One region of the Agarivorans sp. 2_MG-2023 genome, then DNA from elsewhere that is predicted to be linked to it. Evidence: predicted binding sites of a transcription regulator. Region 1 holds the regulator's gene; each other region holds the start of a gene.
What was found. The regulator MetJ, encoded in region 1, represses methionine synthesis genes. The targets are predictions, from matches to a motif close to TAGACGTCTAGACGTCTA.

Region 1 (7,124 bases):
TGCAACGCGGTGACATTGCACAACCTAATCAAGCAGAGTATTGGAATCGTCACAAAGCAGCGTACGCATTTTTAAGTGCATACTCTGGCCCGATCACCTTGTATTACGGCGAAGAGATTGGAGATGAAGTTCCTAACTTTGCTGACCAAGTAGATAATACAGTTTGTGCAGACCAAGGCCTTTGTGATGACCACGTAGCTCGAAACAGCGGTAAGGTTGAAGGCTTGGCTAGCGAACAAGGCGGAGTAGTATTTAATGCCGACGCTAACCAAGCTGACTTACGAGATTACATTAGTTCGCTAATGACCTTACGCGCAGCTAATCCAGCTCTTTATAAAGGTGAGCGCACCGCCATTAATCATGATGATGCTGCCAGCGTTTTCTTCGATCACAAACAATTCGAAGATAACACTATCTTGTTCCTGAACAATACCAGCACCAACAGCTTTACTATCGACGTTACTGGCGATGAAGTTGGTAGTGATGGTCAGTTACGTAACATGCTAACCAACGAAACCATTGATATTGCATCAGGTGGCTATAGCATCCAAATAGACGGTTTTGAATCGCTATTCCTTGAAGTAGTTTCTGCCACGGCAGATGGTCCTCAGCAAGGAAATGGCGGTGGCCTTGTTGGTACAGGCCCACTAGCCGATTGTAACGCTGCAGATGTAGCAGGCAATGGACCACTTGATAAAGAAATGTGGATCCGCGGTAGTTATGCTGGGGGGGACGGTTTTGGTGCTACACCTGATAGCCACAAATTTAGCTATAAAGGAAACAACATTTACCAAGTGGTAGTGAACGAATCCCAAGCTACTTCTTTTGGCTTCAAGTTCGCAGCTTCTGATTGGAGCTCTGAGTTTGCAACTGCAACCGGTGTGGCAGTAATTGCAAGCGAGCAATCTATGACGCCTGCGATTGGTTCGGGTACTGAGTCAAGTGTTGTTATCCCTGAAGCGGGTAACTACGTTTACAGCTTTGAAATCAACAGCGCCTTAACCGGTGGCAACATGATGATCAGTAAATGTGAGTAAAAGATAGGGAAGTGGCCCTTAGGGCCATTTCTTACTGTAAGAAAGGTTTTCTAGCAACCCTTAAAACTAGACTGAAGGTTTGCCTTCAAACGTTTGTAAACACCCTTAATATCCTGTTTGGCCTCTTAAGTTTTAAGAGGCCTTTTTTTGTTCTCAGCTTATTAACTGACACAGGTTCACAAGGTCGGCTTGTATTGCACCAGCCGTCACTTCTCGACCCGCACCAGGGCCTTGGATAACGAGTTGATTTTGCTTGTACCACTGGCTTTCAATGGCAAATACATTGTCGCAGGGTTTTAAATTTGCGAAAGGGTGCTGAGCGTCTATTGCCGCTAAGCCAACCTCTGCTTGGCCTTTAGCATCTACTTTCGCTAAAAAGCGAATCACTTTGCCTTGGCGCTTAGCATCGTTAAACGCTTGCAACATTGGCTCATCTAACTCAGACATGGCATCTAGAAAGGCGTCTAGGTCTAAGCAAGCCAAATCCTCGGGCACCAAAGACTCTAGGCTAATATCGTTCAACTCCAATTCCAAACCGGCTTCTCGAGCCAATATCAGAAGCTTTCGCTGTACGTCTTTACCCGATAAATCCTCTCTAGGATCAGGCTCTGTTAAGCCTTGATTAAGCGCATCCGCTAGCAATTCTGAAAATGCTAAAGAACCATCGTACTGTTGGAAGAGCCAGCTTAAGGTGCCAGAAAAGATCCCCGATATAGACTCAATGTTGTCACCGGCTTGGCGTAACTGTTGAATGCTAGATTGCACCGGCAAACCCGCACCAACGGTGGCATTGCTTAGCCAATGGCAAGAGTGATCGGCAAAGGTCTTTGTCAGAGCCCCATAGTTTGCTTGCTCGCTAGCGCCAGCATGTTTATTCGCAGTGATAAGATGGAAGCCCCGACGGGCAAATTCTTGATAATATGCACTAAGTGCTTCACTGGCGGTAATATCTACCACCACTAGCTCATCATAGGGATGACGACTCAGCTTATCGAACAGTTCAGGCCAAATTAGCGGCACATCGGCTTCAATACTTAAAACCTCGTCGGCATGTAAACCTGCAAAATCTAAGTGGCCAGCTTGGCTAGAAAATACTCCCGCTAAGCTCAATTCCAATCCGTATTGTTGTTGCAACTGTGATTGTTGTTTGGCAAATAAACTCAGCCATTGGCTACCAATATTGCCCTTACCAAACACAACCAGGCCTAGCTTGGTTTTTTGTTTAAATAGATTAGTGTGCAACTCTTTAAGCAAAGGCTCTAAAGTGATTTTTCTTACCACGGCACATAGGCTGAGCTTGTCGGCACTTGAATGAATAAACTCAAGTGGTTGCTCAGCTAACTGTTGGAAAAACTGATAGCACTGTTGCGGGTTATCACATACTCCAGCTCCAACCAACGCAACCAAACAGAACCCTTCGCTGCGCTCAACTTGTTTAAGTTGAAACTGCTCGGCTAATTGGTCAATTCTGCTCAAGGCTTCATTAACCAGCTCACGGGTATATGCCATTCGCAAAGAACCCGTTTCACTATGTTTGTGGCGAGTCGCCGGCGCTAAATGGCTTTTTGCTAAGGCTTCCAGTAGCGCAGTGGCATTGTTTGAAAAATCTTGGCTGAAAGTAAGCTCAAGCAATATGATGTCATCTACAGAAGTGACAATTTTCGCAGTATTGTTCTTAATGCCTTTGCGATGAATCAGAGTTTGCCCATCATTCGGCGCATAACTGCAACGCAAATTAACTTTTTGCTTAGATCGCGCAAGTGGCTCTAGGGTGCGTGCGTGTAATACTGAGCTACCAATACGCGATAACTCAGCCGCCTCTTTTAGGGCCAAGTTTTCGAGCAAGTGAGCATCTTTCACCAAGCGAGGATCCGCGCTGTAAATGCCAGCAACGTCGCTCCAAATTGTGGTTGATATTGCGTCGGCTAAAGCGGCCAATTCAGTGGCAGAATAATCACTGCCATTACGCCCTAAAGTGACGGTTCGTCCTTGGCTATCACTACAGATAAAGCCGGTAACCACCACTCGGCATGCAGGTTTCGCCGCCAAGCATTTAGCTAACAATGGTGCACTTTGGCTAACGTCCACTTGCGGCTGCGCCGATAGCTCGGCCTTGAAAAACTCGCGAGAGTCTAACCATTCGGCTTGGCAATCACTTTCGCTAAGTAAAGCCGCTAATAGGCGAGCAGACCAGCGCTCACCAAACGACAAAACCTCATTGGTATTAAAGGTGTCTAACTCTCCCTCTAAAATACTGGCAATGTAACGGTGCTCAGTGTCTAAGGCTTGAACGAGCGATTGAGCGGTAAGCTTGCTAAGCAACTCATTGGCTAACTTACCCTGAAACTCAATCAACGCTTGTAGCGCTTCAGCAGTGGCGTCGTCAGCTTGCTGAGCCAATTCAATAATGTTGATTAAGCGATTGGTGGTTTTACCTGCGGCAGAGACCACAATCAAATCTTGGGCTTGCGAATGCTGGGCAACAATATTGGCTACGCGTTTAAAACATCCTGCGTCAGCCAAGCTGCTACCACCAAATTTGTGAACATGTCTATTTACCGACACCGAATACCTCTCTACAACTTTTAGCCCGCTTAAAGCGAGGCAAAGGCCTGTTGTAAGTCATTAACTAAATCTTGGGCGTCTTCTAAACCCACCGATACCCGTAATAGCTGGTTAGAAATTCCCGCTTCCGCTAAGGCTTCAGCCGACATCGCGGCGTGAGTCATGGTAGCAGGGTGAGCAATTAGACTCTCTACCCCACCTAAAGATTCCGCCAAAGAGAACAATTGTAGGTTTTTAAGAAACTTAACCATTTGGCTTTCTTCAAGTTCCAGCTCAAAACTCAACATAGCACCAAAACCGCGTTGCTGACTTTGCGCCAGCGCATGCCCTGGGTGCTCTGGTAATCCAGGATAATAGATGTTGCCCACAACCCCTTGCTGCTGCAAACAAGCCACAATGGCTTGAGCATTTTCTTGATGCACATTCATTCTGGCTTTTAGGGTGCGCAAACCACGCAAAGTAAGGTAAGAATCAAAGGCCGAACCAGTTAACCCTAAACAATTAGCCCACCATGCCAGTTGCTCAGCAAGTTCCTCTGTTGCCGCAACCACCATGCCTGCCACTACATCAGAATGGCCGTTTATATATTTAGTGGCCGAATGCACCACAATGTCGGCACCTAATAAAATCGGCGTTTGCAAAGCCGGTGAAAGGAAAGTGTTATCCACTACCACTAAAGCACCTGCGGCATGTGCTTGTTCGGCAATAGTTTTAATATCAACAATGCGTAATAGTGGATTACTGGGAGTTTCTAACCACACTACTTTAGGCTTTTTAGCCAATAACTCGGCCAATAGTGTTTGGTCATTTTGATCAACAAAAGCCACATCAAAGGCATTTTTCTTAGCAAGACTGTCGAATAAACGGTAACTGCCGCCGTAACAATCATGAGGTGCTACCAACAAATCGCCGGGCTCAAGCAAAGCGGTAACCAAATTGACTGCCGACATTCCGGTGTTAGTAATCACCGCACCCGCTCCATGCTCTAAGTTGGCGATAGCCTCAGCCAAAATATGACGGGTTGGATTACCAGAGCGACTGTAATCAAACTGACGCTTCTGATTAAAATCAGCAAAGCTATAATTGCTAGACAAATAAATAGGCGGCACTACTGCGCCGTGTTGGCTGTCACTTTCTATACCGCTGCGCACTGCTATAGTGGCAGCTTGAAGATCTTTTAAAGACATTTGCTGATCTACTCCCTCAATTCATCCTGCCACTTTACCACCAGCAAAAAAGACGTCAACACTTCTAGACGTCTAAATGTCTTTGCTGTTGGATTGCTAAGTCGCATTTCCCCCGTTACAATAGGGTCTCTTTGGTTTGGTGTGTATTGTAGTATGTCGACAGAATGGAACGGTGAGTGGATCAGCCCTTACGCTGAACACGGTAAAAAAAGCGAACAAGTTAAAAAAATCACAGTATCAATTCCGCTTAAGGTATTAAAGATACTCACTGACGAGCGTACCCGCAGACAAATTAATAACCTGCGCCACGCCACCAATAGCGAACTGCTTTGTGAGGCTTTCCTTCATGCCTATACGGGTCAACCGTTGCCTGATGACGCCGACTTACAAAAAGATAAGCCGGACCCGGCCTTAGAAAAAGCGGCGCAAGCCGAGATAGATAAAGAAGATTAAGATTTTTAGGAAGCCGCTCATTGAGCGGTTTTTTAATTCAAGTAGGCTATTTATTTTGTATAAACTACGTGCTAACGAGTACTAAAACAGCGTGACTTAACTCCAATCCAGATAAGTATAGAGTTTGCGATCAGCGTCATTGAGGACTTGTAGATGGAGGCCAAAGTGTCAGAATACCTGTTTGTTTCAGAGTACCCAATCTCTGAAGAGTCAACCTTCCCCTTAAGTTTTGCTAAATTTACCAAATACAAAACAAGTATATCGAACCTAAATAAAATTTATCTGTTCGAAGAAATGTATGACCAAATAGTTCAGTCATATGTTGACTACAAAACCTATAACTATCAATCTTGCATCCAATTTTCGAGTCAAGCCGACTTGTCAAAAAACCAAGGTTATGAATATAAACTGAAACTAAACCGGATTCTCTCTACTACTCTGAATCTTTGTAAATTTTATCTCGACAAAAGTTACAGCCAAGAAACTTCATTTGTATTTAAGCTAACTGGAGAACAAAGCGACCAAAGCAAGGTTGCTAAGTTCAGGAATTCTCTTTTTCAGCGCAACGACGGTTATGCCATTGGCGATGACTTAAGAAACTACGCACAGCACCATTCAAAGTTAATAGAAAGCTTCACCTATGGCTTCCACAAAAAAACAATAGTGCTCTATTCCTGTATGAATAAAACTAAACTAATTGATTTTATAAAAGACAGGAAGCCTGCCAAAGCAACAAAAGAAAGACTATTGTCTGTTGTCGAAGCAAACTGCTACAAAGACAAGGGCTTTGATATTCAAAGAATATTAGATCAATTTATGAATGGAGTTGGAGAAATACACAAATTCAACCGGAGTTTGTATACGCCTTTAATAACTGAATACGTATCCAATTTAGAAGAAGCACATAGCATTTCCCCTGAGTCCCAGCTGTTTTGCTTACTTGAAAATGGCAAGCGAATTCCTCTTAACTACTTACGATTAAAGGAAACAATTGACCACATAATAAATAAAAACCTCTTCCCACTAAATCACGAGCTTTTGGACACAAGTACTTACCCACCCATAGAGTTTTGACTTGATAAAAAAATCCCGTTTATGTTGATGCTATAGACATCAATACTTAGTTGGTTATCATCCCACTTATAAATTTCTATTTTAAATCAGTTGATAACGTCAAGGATGACCATGAAAACACTATACGCAGCTGCGCTAATTCTTTTAGCTGGATGTGCCAGTACAGAATCCAATACCGAAGTAACTTCTACCATTCTTGACTACGGAATATACGGACAATCAGCACTTACTGGCGAGTATTCAAATAATGACACACCAAATGACTCAGTACTTACCGGAAAGAGTGGAAAAGTTACTGAGCAAACAGCTGAAATTTCCGCACAAGTCGGCACAACCTTTGGGTACTGTTTTGAGGTTGAAGTCGATCAGAGAAAAATTGAGCTAACCAAAGCCATTACCAGCCCGGAAATGATAGATGAAGACGGCAATAGTTATACCTCCATGTCATATACTAAAACCCTAAAACTCAAAAAAGGGAAAGCCAGTAACTGCCACTTTTATATGATTGAGGAAGAGTGGGAAGCAGTGAAAGGAGAATGGTACTTTTCAGTGTTTCATGGAGAAGAACTACTTTCTGAAAAAAAGTTTAACTTACACTAAGCTTTCAATAATTATCTAAATGTATAGTTTTCTAACTTAATAACCCTATTCAGGCACGATAAAGCCTCCTTTCAGCAGGCTTTATCAGTACAAAATTTTATAGCCCCTCGCACATTAATATTCCCCCATCTCCCTAATATGTCCTAAATTCATCGTACTTTGGCCCAGCTTAACTATCGGTATCAACTAACAAACTGCGATAACAAAC
Region 2 (7,124 bases), on a different contig from region 1:
AATATGGCCAGTTCATTGGTTCGCCATGAAGTTATCAAGACAACATTGCCTAAAGCCAAAGAGCTTCGTCGTGTTGTTGAGCCATTAATTACATTGGCTAAAAATGACAGTGTAGCTAACCGTCGTCTAGCTTTTGCTCGTACTCGCGATGCAGAAGTTGTTGGTAAGCTATTTGCTGAAATCGGCCCTCGATTCAAAGAACGTGCAGGCGGTTACACTCGCATTTTAAAATGTGGTTTCCGTGCTGGCGATAATGCTCCTATGGCATTCATTGAGTTATTGGACCGTCCTGAAGTTGAAGAAGTTGCTGAAGAAGCGGCTGAGTAAACTCAGACACCAAGTATAAAAAGCCGGACTTAGGTCCGGCTTTTTTTTGTCTTGAATTTGTCTAGTAAGATTTGCAACGGCGGAGTAATTACCCCGTTACAAACGTTTGTTGTGATCGAAGTAATAAGAGATGCGCGCCCGCGGATTCAAGTACTCAAATACAGCATCGGGTAAGGCGCTGGGCTTAAGGGCTTTCTCAATGGTTAAGCCTGCCGCTTCTAAATCGATAATTGGTGCTTCAGTACGCGGGATATTGGGGTCATAAACTTGTACAGCAGGGAACAGCAAACGTTCTGAGTTTACCGACATCACTAAACCTATTTGCCCTGAACTAAGCTGCACAACACTGCCTGGCGGGTAGATACCTAATAAACGAATAAGTATGCCTAGGTCAGCAGCATTGAGCTGCGCTTTACGTTGTTTATAAAGGTAGGAAATAACTGTAAAAGGAATCCGGGTTAAGCGTGGGTCTCTCGGGTGGCATAAGCTGTCATACTCATTTACAACTGCAATGAGCTGGGCTAAGCGGTCGATGCTGTCGCCTTTTAACTTTTGTGGGTAACCACTGCCATCTAAATACTCGTGGTGTTGCGCCGCAATCACTTTTACCTTGGCGGGTATCGTTTCTGATAACTTAAGAAAATCGGCACCATACTTAGTGTGCATCTTTAATAAGTTGGCTTCTTGAGCGGTTAACTTACCGGGTTTGCGTAGCACTTTATCGGGGATTTTCATTTTCCCTACATCGTGAAATAAGCCGGCCAAGCCTAAGATTTTTATATCACGCTCAGAAAATCCAGCCGCTTTGGCTAGCATCATGGCAAGGATAGACACATTTAAACTGTGGTAGTAAAAGCTGTCGGCATCTTTGCTGTCGTTCATTAAGTGCAGCACCACACCCTCGCCAGAGAGTAAGTCATCGGCTAGGTTGTTAATTAGGGTTGTAGCGTCATCAACGGCGTTAAGTGGGCGGCTTTTCAGTTTGCTCATCACCGCGCGAACTTGCGCCATTGAGCGATCAAACTCTTTCTCAACTTTTTGTAGGTTACGGCGGTAGTTCTTTAACTCTTCAATACGCGCGCGTTTTTCTTCCCAGAGTGCTTTGGCAGCTTTCTCTAAAGCCTTAGCATCATCTTTCTTTTCTTCGCCTTGTTCTTGGTTCGCTGGCAAAGGCGGCGTATCGCTCTTTTCAGGTACCACAATGACATGCTTCAATCCCAGATTCTTGATTACATCAATCTGATCTTGGCTTTTTATTTTGAAGCTGGTGAACATAAACGGGTGCTCCCCCCATTTTACCGGAAGCTTAACAAACACACCTGTTTGTAATCGTTCTACATTAAGCTTTAACTCAGCCATGTGCCCTTACAACTTTTTTTCATCAGGGAGCATTATGAATAATTATTGGCACAAAATCAGCAGCTTTTAACAAGTTCTAGACATACACGAGGAACTATTTAAAATAGGTATCTAGATGTCTAGACATACATGTCTTGTTGTTAGCTTGGAGCCTCTTATGCCAATTTGTATTCCTGACCAGTTACCCGCTGCCGAAGTCCTGCGTAACGAAAATATTTTTGTTATGCCAGAGAGCCGTGCAGCTCATCAGGATATTCGTCCGCTAGAGGTTGTACTTCTTAATTTGATGCCTAAGAAAATTGAGACTGAAAATCAAATCCTCAGGCTGCTCTCTAACTCTCCCTTGCAGGTGAATGTAAAGCTATTACGTATCGATCATCGTGTGTCTAAAAATACTCCCAAAGATCACATCGATAAGTTTTATCGTGATTTTGACAAACTGCGCGAGCGTAACTTCGACGGACTGATTATTACTGGTGCTCCTTTAGGGCAAGTACCCTTCGAAGAAGTGTATTACTGGGATCAAGTTAAGGAAATTATTGATTGGGCCACAACCCACGTCACTTCAACCTTGTACTTATGTTGGGCGGCTCAGGCGGCGTTGTATCATTTATATGGTTTGAACAAACAAACTCGCGATACCAAGTTGTCAGGGGTGTATTGGCATCAAACCAAGCACAAACATAACCCCTTGGTTCGCGGTTTTGATGACGCTTTCCTCGCGCCACTATCACGCTTTGCGCATTTTGATTCAAACCTAATTACCGAAGAAACCGACTTGAAGGTACTGGCCGACAACCCTGAAGCGGGTAGCTACTTATTTGCTAGCGAAGATTTTCGCCAAGTATTTATTACTGGTCATCCAGAGTACGCAGCAGATACTTTGCACAATGAATATCAGCGTGATTCTCAAGAAGGCTTGAATCCGCAATTGCCCGAAAACTACTACACGCATGACGATTGCTCTGCCGCGCCATGTGCCACTTGGCGTAGTCATGGACACCTTTTGTATAACAACTGGCTTAACTACTGTGTTTACCAAATCACGCCTTACGACTTAGCCGAACTTAAACCCAAATCCGATAATATCTTGAAATAATTTCATATAACTTTATCGCAGATAAGCCCCATTAGGCAGTGTGCTACACTGCCGAGTCGAAATACCAGCGAAAGAAATAGGAAGTTCCCGTGTCAGCAAGGCTACAACTAGAAAAGCAACTCTCTCAACGCATCATGATCATCGATGGCGGCATGGGAACCATGATTCAGTCTTACAAATTTGAAGAGGCTGACTACCGCGGAGAGAGCTTTGCAGACTGGCATACCGATGTAAAAGGCAACAACGATATGTTGGTGCTAACACAGCCAAAAATCATTGCTGATATTCATCGTGAGTACTTGCTGGCTGGCGCTGATATTCTAGAAACCAATACCTTTAACGCTACAACTATCGCCATGGCCGATTACGACATGGAGAAGTACTCGGCTGATATCAACCGCGAAGCCGCGCGTATTGCTCGCGAAGTTGCTGATGAAGTGACAGCCTTAAACCCTGAGCGTCCTCGTTTTGTGGCGGGTGTGTTAGGCCCCACAAACCGTACCTGTTCTATCTCGCCAGATGTGAACGACCCAGGTTATCGTAATGTCACTTTTAACGAGCTAGTAGAGGCTTATGTTGAATCCACTAAGGCGCTTATAGAAGGCGGTAGTGACTTAATTTTAATCGAAACCATCTTCGATACTCTTAACGCAAAAGCGGCGGTGTTTGCAGTAGAAACCGTGTTTGATGAGCTGGGTTATAAATTGCCAGTGATGATTTCGGGCACCATTACCGACGCCTCGGGCCGTACCTTAAGTGGCCAAACAACCGAAGCCTTTTACAACTCGATGCGCCACGCTAGCCCAATTAGCATAGGTTTGAACTGTGCATTGGGGCCAGACGAGCTTCGCCAGTATGTTGACGAGCTTAGCCGCGTAAGCGAAACCTATGTCTCTGCTCACCCCAATGCAGGCTTGCCAAATGCCTTTGGTGAATATGACCTTGAAGCCAATGAAATGGCGGAACACATTGGTGAATGGGCGCGCGCTGGTTTCTTAAATTTAGTTGGCGGCTGTTGTGGTACCACGCCTGAGCATATTAAAGCCATGGCCGAAGCGGTTGAAGGCGTAGCGCCACGTAAACTGCCAGAAATAGATGTAGCTTGTCGCCTTTCAGGGCTAGAGCCACTAACGATTACTGCAGACACACTGTTTGTAAACGTAGGTGAGCGTAACAACGTTACGGGTTCAGCAATATTTAAGCGGCTGATCGTAGAGGAGAACTACGATAAAGCTATTGAGGTTGCCTTAAACCAAGTTGAGAACGGCGCGCAAATTATTGATATCAACATGGACGAAGGCATGTTGGATTCAAAGGCGGCCATGGTGCGCTTTTTGAACATGATTGCCTGTGAGCCCGATATCGCCAAAGTGCCGGTGATGATTGATTCATCTAAGTGGGATATTTTAGAAGCTGGCCTGCAGTGTGTGCAGGGTAAGCCAATTGTTAACTCTATTTCGATGAAAGAAGGGGTAGAGCCCTTTATTCGCCAAGCTAAAATTCTTCGCCGTTACGGCGCGGCAGTTATTGTTATGGCCTTTGATGAAGAAGGTCAGGCAGATACCCGCGAACGTAAGTTTGAAATATGTAGCAAGTCTTACGACATCTTAGTCAATCAAGTGGGCTTCCCGCCGGAAGATATTATCTTCGATCCAAACATCTTCGCGGTAGCTACCGGAATCGACGAGCATAATAACTATGCGGTTGATTTTATCGAAGCGGTAAAAGACATCAAAGATAACTTACCGCATGCGATGATTTCTGGCGGTGTCTCTAATGTAAGTTTTTCATTCCGTGGTAATAACCCCGTTCGAGAAGCGATACACGCGGTGTTCTTGTACTACGCGATTAAGAACGGCATGGACATGGGTATTGTAAATGCGGGCCAGCTGGCCATTTACGAAGACATTCCCAAAGAGTTAAAAGACAAGGTTGAAGCGGTAGTACTTAATACCCATAACAACGCTACCGAAGAGCTACTTGAAATTGCCGAAAAATACCGTGGTGACGGTTCTCAGCAAGAAAGTGCTCAGGATTTAGAGTGGCGCACATGGGATGTTAGAAAACGCCTAGAGCACGCATTAGTTAAAGGCATCACCGAATTTATCGAAGACGACACCGAGCTAGCGCGCCAATCGGTAGAGCGCCCATTACACGTGATTGAAGGGCCGTTAATGGACGGCATGAATGTCGTGGGCGATTTATTCGGCGACGGTAAAATGTTCTTACCGCAAGTAGTGAAATCTGCCCGTGTTATGAAACGCGCGGTAGCCTACTTACAGCCCTATATTGAAGCTGAGAAAGGCGAAGGGCAGCGCTCTAACGGTAAAATTGTAATGGCCACCGTGAAGGGTGACGTGCACGACATTGGTAAAAACATTGTTGGGGTTGTGCTGCAATGTAATAACTTTGAAGTCATCGACCTTGGCGTCATGGTGTCTTGCGACAAAATTCTTAAAGTCGCTAAAGAAGAAAACGTAGATATGATTGGCCTCTCAGGGCTAATTACGCCCTCGCTAGATGAAATGGTGCACGTAGCTAAAGAAATGCAGCGTACAGGCCTCGATCTGCCGTTGCTTATTGGTGGGGCAACTACTTCTAAAGCACACACTGCGGTTAAAATTGAACAAAACTATGAGCACCCTGTCGTGTACGTGTCTAATGCGTCTCGCGCGGTGGGAGTGTGCCAAAGTTTATTGTCCGACGAGTTACGCCCTCCTTTTGTAGAAAAACTGGATAAAGACTACGAGATTGTACGTGAGCAGCATGCTCGTAAGCGGCCGCGTACTCCACCAGTTACTCTAGAAGTCGCTCGCGCTAATCGTGCGCCGATTGAGTGGGACAACTACACGCCACCAGTACCTAAACAATTGGGCATTCAACAGTTTGAGGATGTGTCGATAGAAGACATTGAACCTTACATAGATTGGACCCCATTCTTTATGACTTGGTCATTGGCTGGCAAATACCCACGTATTCTAGAAGACGAGGTAGTGGGCGAAGAAGCTAAGCGTTTGTTTGCCGACGCCAAAGCAATGCTCGCTCGTTTTAAACAAAAGCGCGAAGTGAAAGTATCAGGTGTGTTTGGTTTGTTCCCTGCCAATAGTGTGGGTGACGATATTGAGATCTACACCGACGAATCACGCAGCGAACTGCTTGGAGTAAGCTCTCAGCTTCGCCAGCAAACCGATAAGAAAAAGGGCGCCAACAATTGCTTAGCCGATTTCATTGCTCCCAAGGCGAGCGGTAAAGCCGATTACTTTGGTGCCTTTGCGGTAACCGGCGGAATTGGCGAAGATGAATTAGCCGACATGTATAAAGGTGAAGGCGATGATTACAACGCGATTATGGTAAAAGCGATTGCCGATCGCCTCGCCGAAGGTTTTGCAGAATACTTACATGCGCAAGTACGTAAAGACTTCTGGGGCTACGCAGCCGACGAAAACCTCAGCAGCGAAGAGTTAATTCGTGAAAACTACCAAGGCATACGTCCTGCACCGGGTTATCCCGCTTGTCCGGAGCATACCGAGAAGGGTCTCATTTGGGACTTACTGGATGTTGAAAAACGGATCGGTATGGTGCTAACCGACAGCTACGCGATGTGGCCGGGTGCAGCGGTATCTGGCTGGTATTTTTCTCATCCAGAAAGCCGTTATTTTGCAGTGGCATCGATTCAAAAAGACCAAGTAGAAGATTATGCTAAGCGTAAAAATATGAGCTTGGAGGTTGCCGAACGCTGGTTAGCGCCTAACTTGGGCTACAACACTTAGCTCGGAATCAAACCTAGCTAGATTCAAGTCTCGCGTTGCTGGCTGCAAGGCCCGTCAACTCGCCCTTTAGCTTTAGCTTGAGGGCGATAAATCGCTTGAGTTTTAAGCTTATTCCCCCTACAATTTGCGCCGATTTTATCACTGAGATTCTTCTATGAACCCGGACCCCGACAGTCGAAACTTTTATCGTTTTATAGACCCGATACAACAAAATTTCTTCGCGTAGTCCGTCTGGTTAATGCTTGGCTCTATGCGATAGCTGGAGCAGTACATGGCACATCTTCAACAAAAATTAGAGCTCGCTTTAGTTAACTTAGACAAGTTAACCCTTCGCTCAACCCTCGATGAATACCACTTTGCCGACGTTGGCCAAGCCTTGGCCGAGTTTGAACCTAAAGAAGCCTTACCGCTTATTTCGATGTTTTCACTAGGTGATCGCGCCAAAGTTTTCTCGTATTTGCCTCCCTATCTGCAAGCCGACGTAGCGGGATTAATGAAGCGCCATAAACTGGCCGCGTTGTTTTCTCGCATGGAGGCTGATGAGCGCGCCGATTTATACAACGACTTAG
Region 3 (7,124 bases), on a different contig from region 1:
GAAGCGTTTCTAGAAAAAGTAGAAACCATTCGCCAGCTAGCTAAAGCTTCACGAAATGATGATGACCAAGCCCGCGAGCAACTACTAGAGTTGTTGCGTAACCTAAGTGATGACGAACTACTGCCGGTAACCCGCGCCTTTAGCCAATTTTTGAATCTTGCTAATATTGCCGAACAGTTTCACACTATTTCGCGCAACTGCGAAGGCAGTACCTGCGCACAAGATCCTATCGACTTAGTGTTTCAAAAACTAAAAAGCGAAAACCTGAGCGAAGCTGAAATTCATCATGCTGTAGCGCAACTGAATATAGAGCTAGTACTTACTGCTCACCCTACCGAAGTGACTCGCCGCACCCTAATTAACAAACACGTCGCCATTAACAATTGCTTAGATTGGTTGGAGCTAGATCTGCCTGACCGCGAACGTAGCCAATTACTTGGCCGCTTAGAACAATTGGTTAATCAAGCTTGGCATACTGATGAGATTCGCCAGCAACGCCCTACTCCCGTAGATGAAGCTAAATGGGGCTTCGCGGTAATCGAAAACTCTTTATGGCATGCCGTACCTGATTTTGTTCGCCAGCTAGACAACAAACTAGGCCAACACTTTGACATGCGTATGGCACTCGATGCTGCACCAGTAGTGTTTTCTTCGTGGATGGGTGGTGACCGCGACGGTAACCCTTTTGTTACCGCAAATGTTACCGAAGAAGTATTGCTTTCTAGCCGCTGGGTAGCGGTAGATTTGTACTTAAAAGAAATACAAACCTTGGTTAGCGAATTGTCGATGAGCGATGCCAATGAAGCACTGCTTGAGCAAACTGGCGACCAAAGCGAACCTTACCGCGCGCTACTAAAAGTATTACGTAGCGAGTTGCAAGAAACTCACGACTACTTAACGGCTAAATTAAAAGGCCAATACACCGAAGCACGTGACCTTATCACCAATACCGAGCAACTGCGCGAGCCTTTAGAGCTGTGTTACTACTCGCTACAAGATTGTGGCATGGGCATTATTGCCGACGGTACCTTGCTAGATTTACTGCGTCGTATTGCCTGTTTCGGTATCAACTTACTGCGTTTAGACATTCGCCAAGATAGTGGTCGCCACGAGGAAGTATTCTCGGAAATCACTCGCTACTTAGGCATGGGTGATTACGCACATTGGAACGAAACGGATAAACAGCACTTCTTATTACAAGAATTGAATTCAAAACGTCCATTATTCCCACGCGCTTGGGAGCCTAGTGAGTCGGTTCAAGAAGTACTAGATACCTGTGCTGTTATTGCCAAGCAAGAACGCGAAGCCTTGGGTATTTACATTATTTCTATGGCCAGTGAGCCATCAGACGTATTGGCAGTTCAACTATTGTTGCAAGAAGCCGGTTGTCCATTCCGTTTACCTGTTGCCCCATTGTTCGAAACGCTAGACGATTTGAACAACGCTCCAGCGACTATGAGCAAGCTGCTATCTATTGATTGGTATCGCGGTTATATCTCGGGTCAGCAACATGTAATGATTGGTTACTCTGATTCCGCTAAAGATGCTGGCGTACTTGCTGCTTCATGGGCGCAATATCGCGCACAAGAGGCGCTGGTCTCTATCTGCGAAGGCCATTCGATTAGCTTAACCTTGTTCCATGGCCGTGGCGGTACTATTGGTCGTGGTGGCGCTCCGGCACATGCCGCACTGTTGTCGCAACCTCCGGGTTCATTAAAAGGTGGCTTACGTGTGACCGAGCAAGGCGAGATGATTCGCTTTAAGTTTGGTTTACCAAAAGTAGCCTTAGACAGCTTAAATCTTTACGCCAGTGCGGTACTAGAAGCTAACTTGGTTCCACCTATGGAGCCAAAAGATGAATGGCGCGACGTGATGGATCAAATCGCTGAGACCTCTTGCGAAGCCTACCGTGGCATTGTTTGGGGCGAAGAAGATTTTGTGCCTTACTTCCGCGCAGCCACACCAGAACGTGAACTGGCTAAACTGCCATTAGGTAGTCGCCCTGCGAAGCGCCGCTCCGACGGTGGTGTAGAAAGCTTACGCGCCATTCCATGGATTTTCTCTTGGAGTCAAAACCGTTTGCTACTTCCTGCTTGGTTAGGCAGCGGTGCAGCGTTCGAAGGTTTGATTAAAGACGGTAAGAGTGAATTATTAACTGAGATGCGCGCGTGGCCATTCTTTGATAATCGCCTAGCAATGTTAGAAATGGTATTTATGAAAGCTGATACTTGGCTATCTAAAATCTATGATGACCGCTTGGTTGAGCCAGAGCTGCAAGTACTTGGTGAAAAACTACGTACTAAGCTAGAAACAGCCAAAGCCGCTATTGTGTCGCTAGCACCAGATAATCGCTTATTAGCGAATCAAGCTTGGGTAGTAGAATCGCTTAACTTACGTAACCCGTATATTGATCCTCTACATGTATTGCAAGTTGAACTGCTTAATCGTTCTCGTGCCAACGAAGAACTATGTCCAGTAGTAGATCAAGCCTTAATGGTGAGTATTGCAGGTATCGCAGCCGGCATGCGTAACACCGGCTAAGCAATAAGCTTGAGTAATAACAACCCCGCTTTACGCGGGGTTGTTTGTTCTTAGGCTAAGCTAAAACTCTATTTAATTATTTACAGCAAGAGGCCGCTCGGCTTCACGGTGTCGCTCATTGATCCTTAGGATGTCTTCAATGCAACAATACAAAGGATGGTTATTTCTCGCCTCATTACTGCTTTATCTGCTGTATGCTTTTGAAGTAATAGGCGTTGGCTTAGCCACCGTAGTGACTTGGGCGGCGGCACTGGCGTACTTGCCACAGTTAAGCCGTGCGATACGCATTCAGGCGGGCTGTTTGTTAAGCATAGGCATTGTTTTGTTGTTGCTCGCCGCTAGCCAAAATACCTTGCTAAGCCCAATAGACGTTTTGTCTATTAACCTCCCCTTATTAGCCATGTTTAGTGCGGTGTCTTTCCTCGCCTTAGCCAATCCAGAAAACCAGCAAGACCCACTACCCACCGGTAAACGCAGCATCGCCTCTACCGCGGTTGGCGTTAACGTGCTGGGCGCGATTATTAACTTGTCTATTATCTTTATTGTTGGTGACCGTTTAGCCAAACAAAAGCAACTCACCAACGCTCAGCAAAAGGTACTTATGCGTTGCTTTTGTGCGGCGGCCTGGTGGTCTCCTTTTTTCATTGCCACCGCAGTATCCATTACCTACGCGCCAGGTATGCAGTGGTTAGATGTATTGCTACCAGGTGCGCTTATGGCCTTGATTGCGCTAATTTTTACCACCGCAGAAGTTTCGTTACGCGAAAAAGACAATTTTGCCGGCTACCCATTGCGCCGCGAGAGCTTAACCATTCCTTTTGTATTGGCGGTCACGGTTATCGGGCTGCATTTTGCCTTTCCTGATTTCAGTATTATTTTGATGATTACCTGTTTAGCGCCTATTGCAGCGCTCACCTTTGCCAAAGGTAAGTCGAAGGTCATTATCGCTCGGCAGTTCATTACACACCGCCTATCTAACGTAGGTAGCCAATATGTACTGTTTTTAGCCGCGGGAGTATTCTCGGCTGGCATTAAAGCCTTGTTATTGGCCTACCCTGAAACCTTGAGCTTACATAACATTGAGTTTTCACATCAAACCTTTGCAGTAGTATTAGCTCTGATGATTGTGGCCTGCATGTTTGGCATTCATCCAGTCATTAGCATCTCTTTAGCCAGTCCGTTGTTATTACCCCTTAACCCAGAACCAAGCCAGTTAGGCTTTTTATTCCTTAGCTCTTGGGCAATCTCTACCGGCAGCAGTCCTTTGTCGGGGGTAGGCTTAACTATGATTGGGCGTTATCAGTTTTCAACTTCGCAAATTCTAAAAAACAACTGGTATTACGCGTTGAGTATGTGGCTGATTTGTTCCGCCGTAAATGCCTTGTTAATGTAGCCAGCCAAGTTGCTCAAAATAAAAAAGGCTTAGCGTTTGCTAAGCCTTAATAAATAAATCAGAGCCAATAGTTAAGCTGGGATTGCCTCCGCCGGGCGCACACCTAGCGTATGGCAAATAGCATAAGATAACTCTGAGCGATTAAGCGTATAGAAGTGGAAGTCTTTCACTCCTTCGCGAGACAATACTTTCACCATCTCAATGGCAACACTCGCTCCCACTAGGTTACGGGTTGTTTGGTCGTTATCTAAACCTGCAAACTGTCCATGTAGCCAACTAGGTACTTTTACATTGGCAAACGAAGCAAACTTTTTCAGGGTTTTGTAATTTGATACCGGCAAAATTCCCGGTACAATTTCGCCTTCAATGCCTATGGCCGCGCAGCGGTCTCGAAAACGTAAATAGCTTTCAACGTCGAAGAAAAACTGAGTAATCGCGCGATTAGCGCCCGCGTCCATTTTACGCTTAAGCGCAAGCAAATCAGCTTGAGCACTTTTTGCTTCTGGGTGAACCTCTGGGTAGGCCGCCACCGAAATATCAAAGTCAGCTTCTTCTTTAAGTAGCGCCACCAAATCGCTCGCGTACATTTGCGGTTTAGCCGAACCTTCTGGCAAATCTCCCCGTAAGGCAACAATATCTTTAATACCACTGTTCCAGTAATCACGGGCAATTTGGCGTAACTCATCGGGCGTAGAATCAATGCAGGTTAAGTGCGGCGCCGCCGCTAAGCCGGTACGATCTTTAATGGCTTTAATTACCTTGTGAGTACGATCTCGTGTTCCTGAGTTGGCGCCATAAGTCACGGATACAAACTTTGGTTTTAAGGTTTGTAAACGCTCAATAGACGACCAAAGCGTTTGCTCCATCGTTTCTGTAGTAGGCGGAAAGAACTCAAAGGACACGTTAATATCGCGGTTAAGCTCGCTTAAGCTTTGATTCAGTGTTTCGATTTGTTGCGCGTTGTGAAATCCCATTGACCTTCTCCGTTAAAGACTTTTAGACGTCTATACCGCTAGATACTAAAGAGATAGTTAATTAAGTCAACGCTATTCATGTTGTACTTAGCTTTAGATGAAATATTTTCAACATTAAGTAAATCAGTGCTTAAGGGTAGATATCTATGATTTATCCAACACTAATGTGTAAATAAGACCTTAGCAGGGGGAAAGGCGGTAACGATTTACTCATTTATTCGCTGTCAAAAGGCGTGTAACGAATATGATTAATCCACCACTCTTTGGTGCCTTCAGGCGTTTTTACAAACACATCATCGTCTACTTGCTTACCAATTAAAGCACGAGCCATGGGGGAGTCGATAGTGATGTAACCCAACTTGGGGTCTATTTCGTCGGTGCCAACAATACGGTAGCGCACCACGGTAGCATCGTCGTTTTCTAATTCGACCCATGCTCCAAAAAACACTTTGCCAATTTGCTGTGGATAATGATCAACAATCTCTAATGCGTCGAGACGTTTGTTTAGAAAACGCAGCCGAGAGTCGATACGGCGTAACTCACGTTTACCTTCTTTATACTCGGCATTTTCAGAGCGATCGCCAAGCGCAGCGGCTTCCGAAACAGCTTGGGTGACTTCAGGTCGTTTTACCTTCCATAAGTATTTAAGTTCTTTGTCTAATTTGTGCCAGCCGGCGCGGGTAATTAAGTTGGTTTTCATGGTGTTTTATAGTCTCTGCCTAAGCCGGTAATTATAAACGACTTAGGCAGGATAACGGCAAGAGTTTGTTACATGATGTGGGCTTGAGTGGTTTCGCGTGTTACTAATTCCACAGGCGGTAACCTAAATTGTTGATTAGCGCCGCCATTTAACATATCCAATATGGCTAGCGCTGCGGCATAACCAGTATCAAAAATAGGTTGGCGAACCGTGGTCAAAGGCGGAATGAAAAACGCCGAACTTGGCACATCATCAAAACCAATCACAGAAACACGTTCTGGCACTGGCCGCTTAGCTTGATACAAGGCTTGCATAGCACCGTAGGCGGTTAAATCATTAGCGGCAAAAATCGCACTAAACTGACGCTTGTTGGCCAATAAACGCTGCACAGCATCAAAACCAGATTGCTCGGTAAAGTCACCCTGCTCCACCAGCTGCAATTTAACTGGCAAACCTGCATGTTCCATAGCTTGGCAATAACCTTCGTAACGCTGTTGAGCATCAGGATGATCGGCATTACCTTTAATATGAACAATTTCTCGATGGCCTAATTGAATCAGGTGGTTGGTGGCCATATAAGCGCCCACCGAATTTTCAATTTTAATTGAACGTAAGCGGGCTGCTTCAAGCTCACGGCCCAGAGCCACAATTGGGCGCTTCTTAGAAAACTCAAGCACCTGATCATCACTCAAGCCACCGGTAACAATAATAATACCGTCTACCGAACGCGACAGTAATAGCTGCATCGACTCGGTTTCTTCTTCGGTATTCCAGTGCCCTGTAACAATAATATGTGAGTAACCTTGAGCCAGTAATACTTCTTCTATGCCGCGCAAAATAGAGGCATAAAATGGGCTATCTGGATGTTGTACCAATACCCCAATCGTCATGGTGCGGCTGCTAGCACTGGCACCGGTTTGCTGGCCAGGCTTGTAACCTAGTTCAACCATAGCCGCTTGAATTTGTTTACGTTTAGCATCAGACACATAGGTAGTCTGGTTCATAAACCGAGACACGGTACTCGGCGAAACGCCCGCTAACGCCGCAACGTCATATACTGTAGAGCGTTGTTCCAATTTGCTTTTATCTTTCACAGTGATTCTCTGACAACTAACCCGAGTTTGCATTTTATCTCCTCTTTGCCAGGTCATATGGTGGTAACGTTACCAAAGAGACAAAATTCCTGTCTCCACTATATACGTCTACTTAGCTAAGAACTTGCTTTGAATGAATTTGAGCGCCAGAACGACGTCGCAGATCACATTATCTGAACACAACAGCGCTTAGTTAAAGCATTTGCTTTAGTAAAAGATAAATAAAGGCCAACCTTAGGTTGGCCTAGTTACTTGCTTTTATTGAGCTTATTTCGCTAAGCGGTGCTCATCTAACACACTACTTACCCACACTAATGGTGCATTCCAGTTGATGGTAATTTCGTTCAATGTCCAAGCACCTATTTCGTCAACAAAACAGGTTTGGCCAATACATTTACCTTTCATACCGGCTGCAACAGGGT

Region 2: metA (homoserine O-succinyltransferase) is a predicted target of MetJ. The motif match lies at 1,799-1,816, and genes of this name have one in related genera.
Region 3: metF (methylenetetrahydrofolate reductase) is a predicted target of MetJ. The motif match lies at 4,924-4,941, and genes of this name have one in related genera.

What each region holds. Positions count from the first base shown of each region.
Region 1 covers NZ_JAUORQ010000014.1:9,053-16,176, forward strand. The annotation lists gene Q4549_RS18265 (alpha-amylase family glycosyl hydrolase) at 1-1,037, shown strand, start outside; gene metL (bifunctional aspartate kinase/homoserine dehydrogenase II) at 1,191-3,602, opposite strand; gene metB (cystathionine gamma-synthase) at 3,632-4,789, opposite strand; gene metJ (met regulon transcriptional regulator MetJ) at 4,943-5,242, shown strand; gene Q4549_RS18285 (hypothetical protein) at 5,408-6,316, shown strand; gene Q4549_RS18290 (DUF3859 domain-containing protein) at 6,428-6,916, shown strand.
Region 2 covers NZ_JAUORQ010000010.1:165,626-172,749, reverse strand. The annotation lists gene rplQ (50S ribosomal protein L17) at 1-327, shown strand, start outside; gene Q4549_RS15945 (HD-GYP domain-containing protein) at 424-1,686, opposite strand; gene metA (homoserine O-succinyltransferase) at 1,844-2,785, shown strand; gene metH (methionine synthase) at 2,875-6,555, shown strand; gene mgtE (magnesium transporter) at 6,827-7,124, shown strand, end outside.
Region 3 covers NZ_JAUORQ010000005.1:59,447-66,570, forward strand. The annotation lists gene ppc (phosphoenolpyruvate carboxylase) at 1-2,541, shown strand, start outside; gene Q4549_RS08995 (hypothetical protein) at 2,681-3,934, shown strand; gene metF (methylenetetrahydrofolate reductase) at 4,006-4,908, opposite strand; gene greB (transcription elongation factor GreB) at 5,123-5,608, opposite strand; gene Q4549_RS09010 (substrate-binding domain-containing protein) at 5,677-6,735, opposite strand; gene Q4549_RS09015 (glycoside hydrolase family 9 protein) at 6,970-7,124, opposite strand, start outside.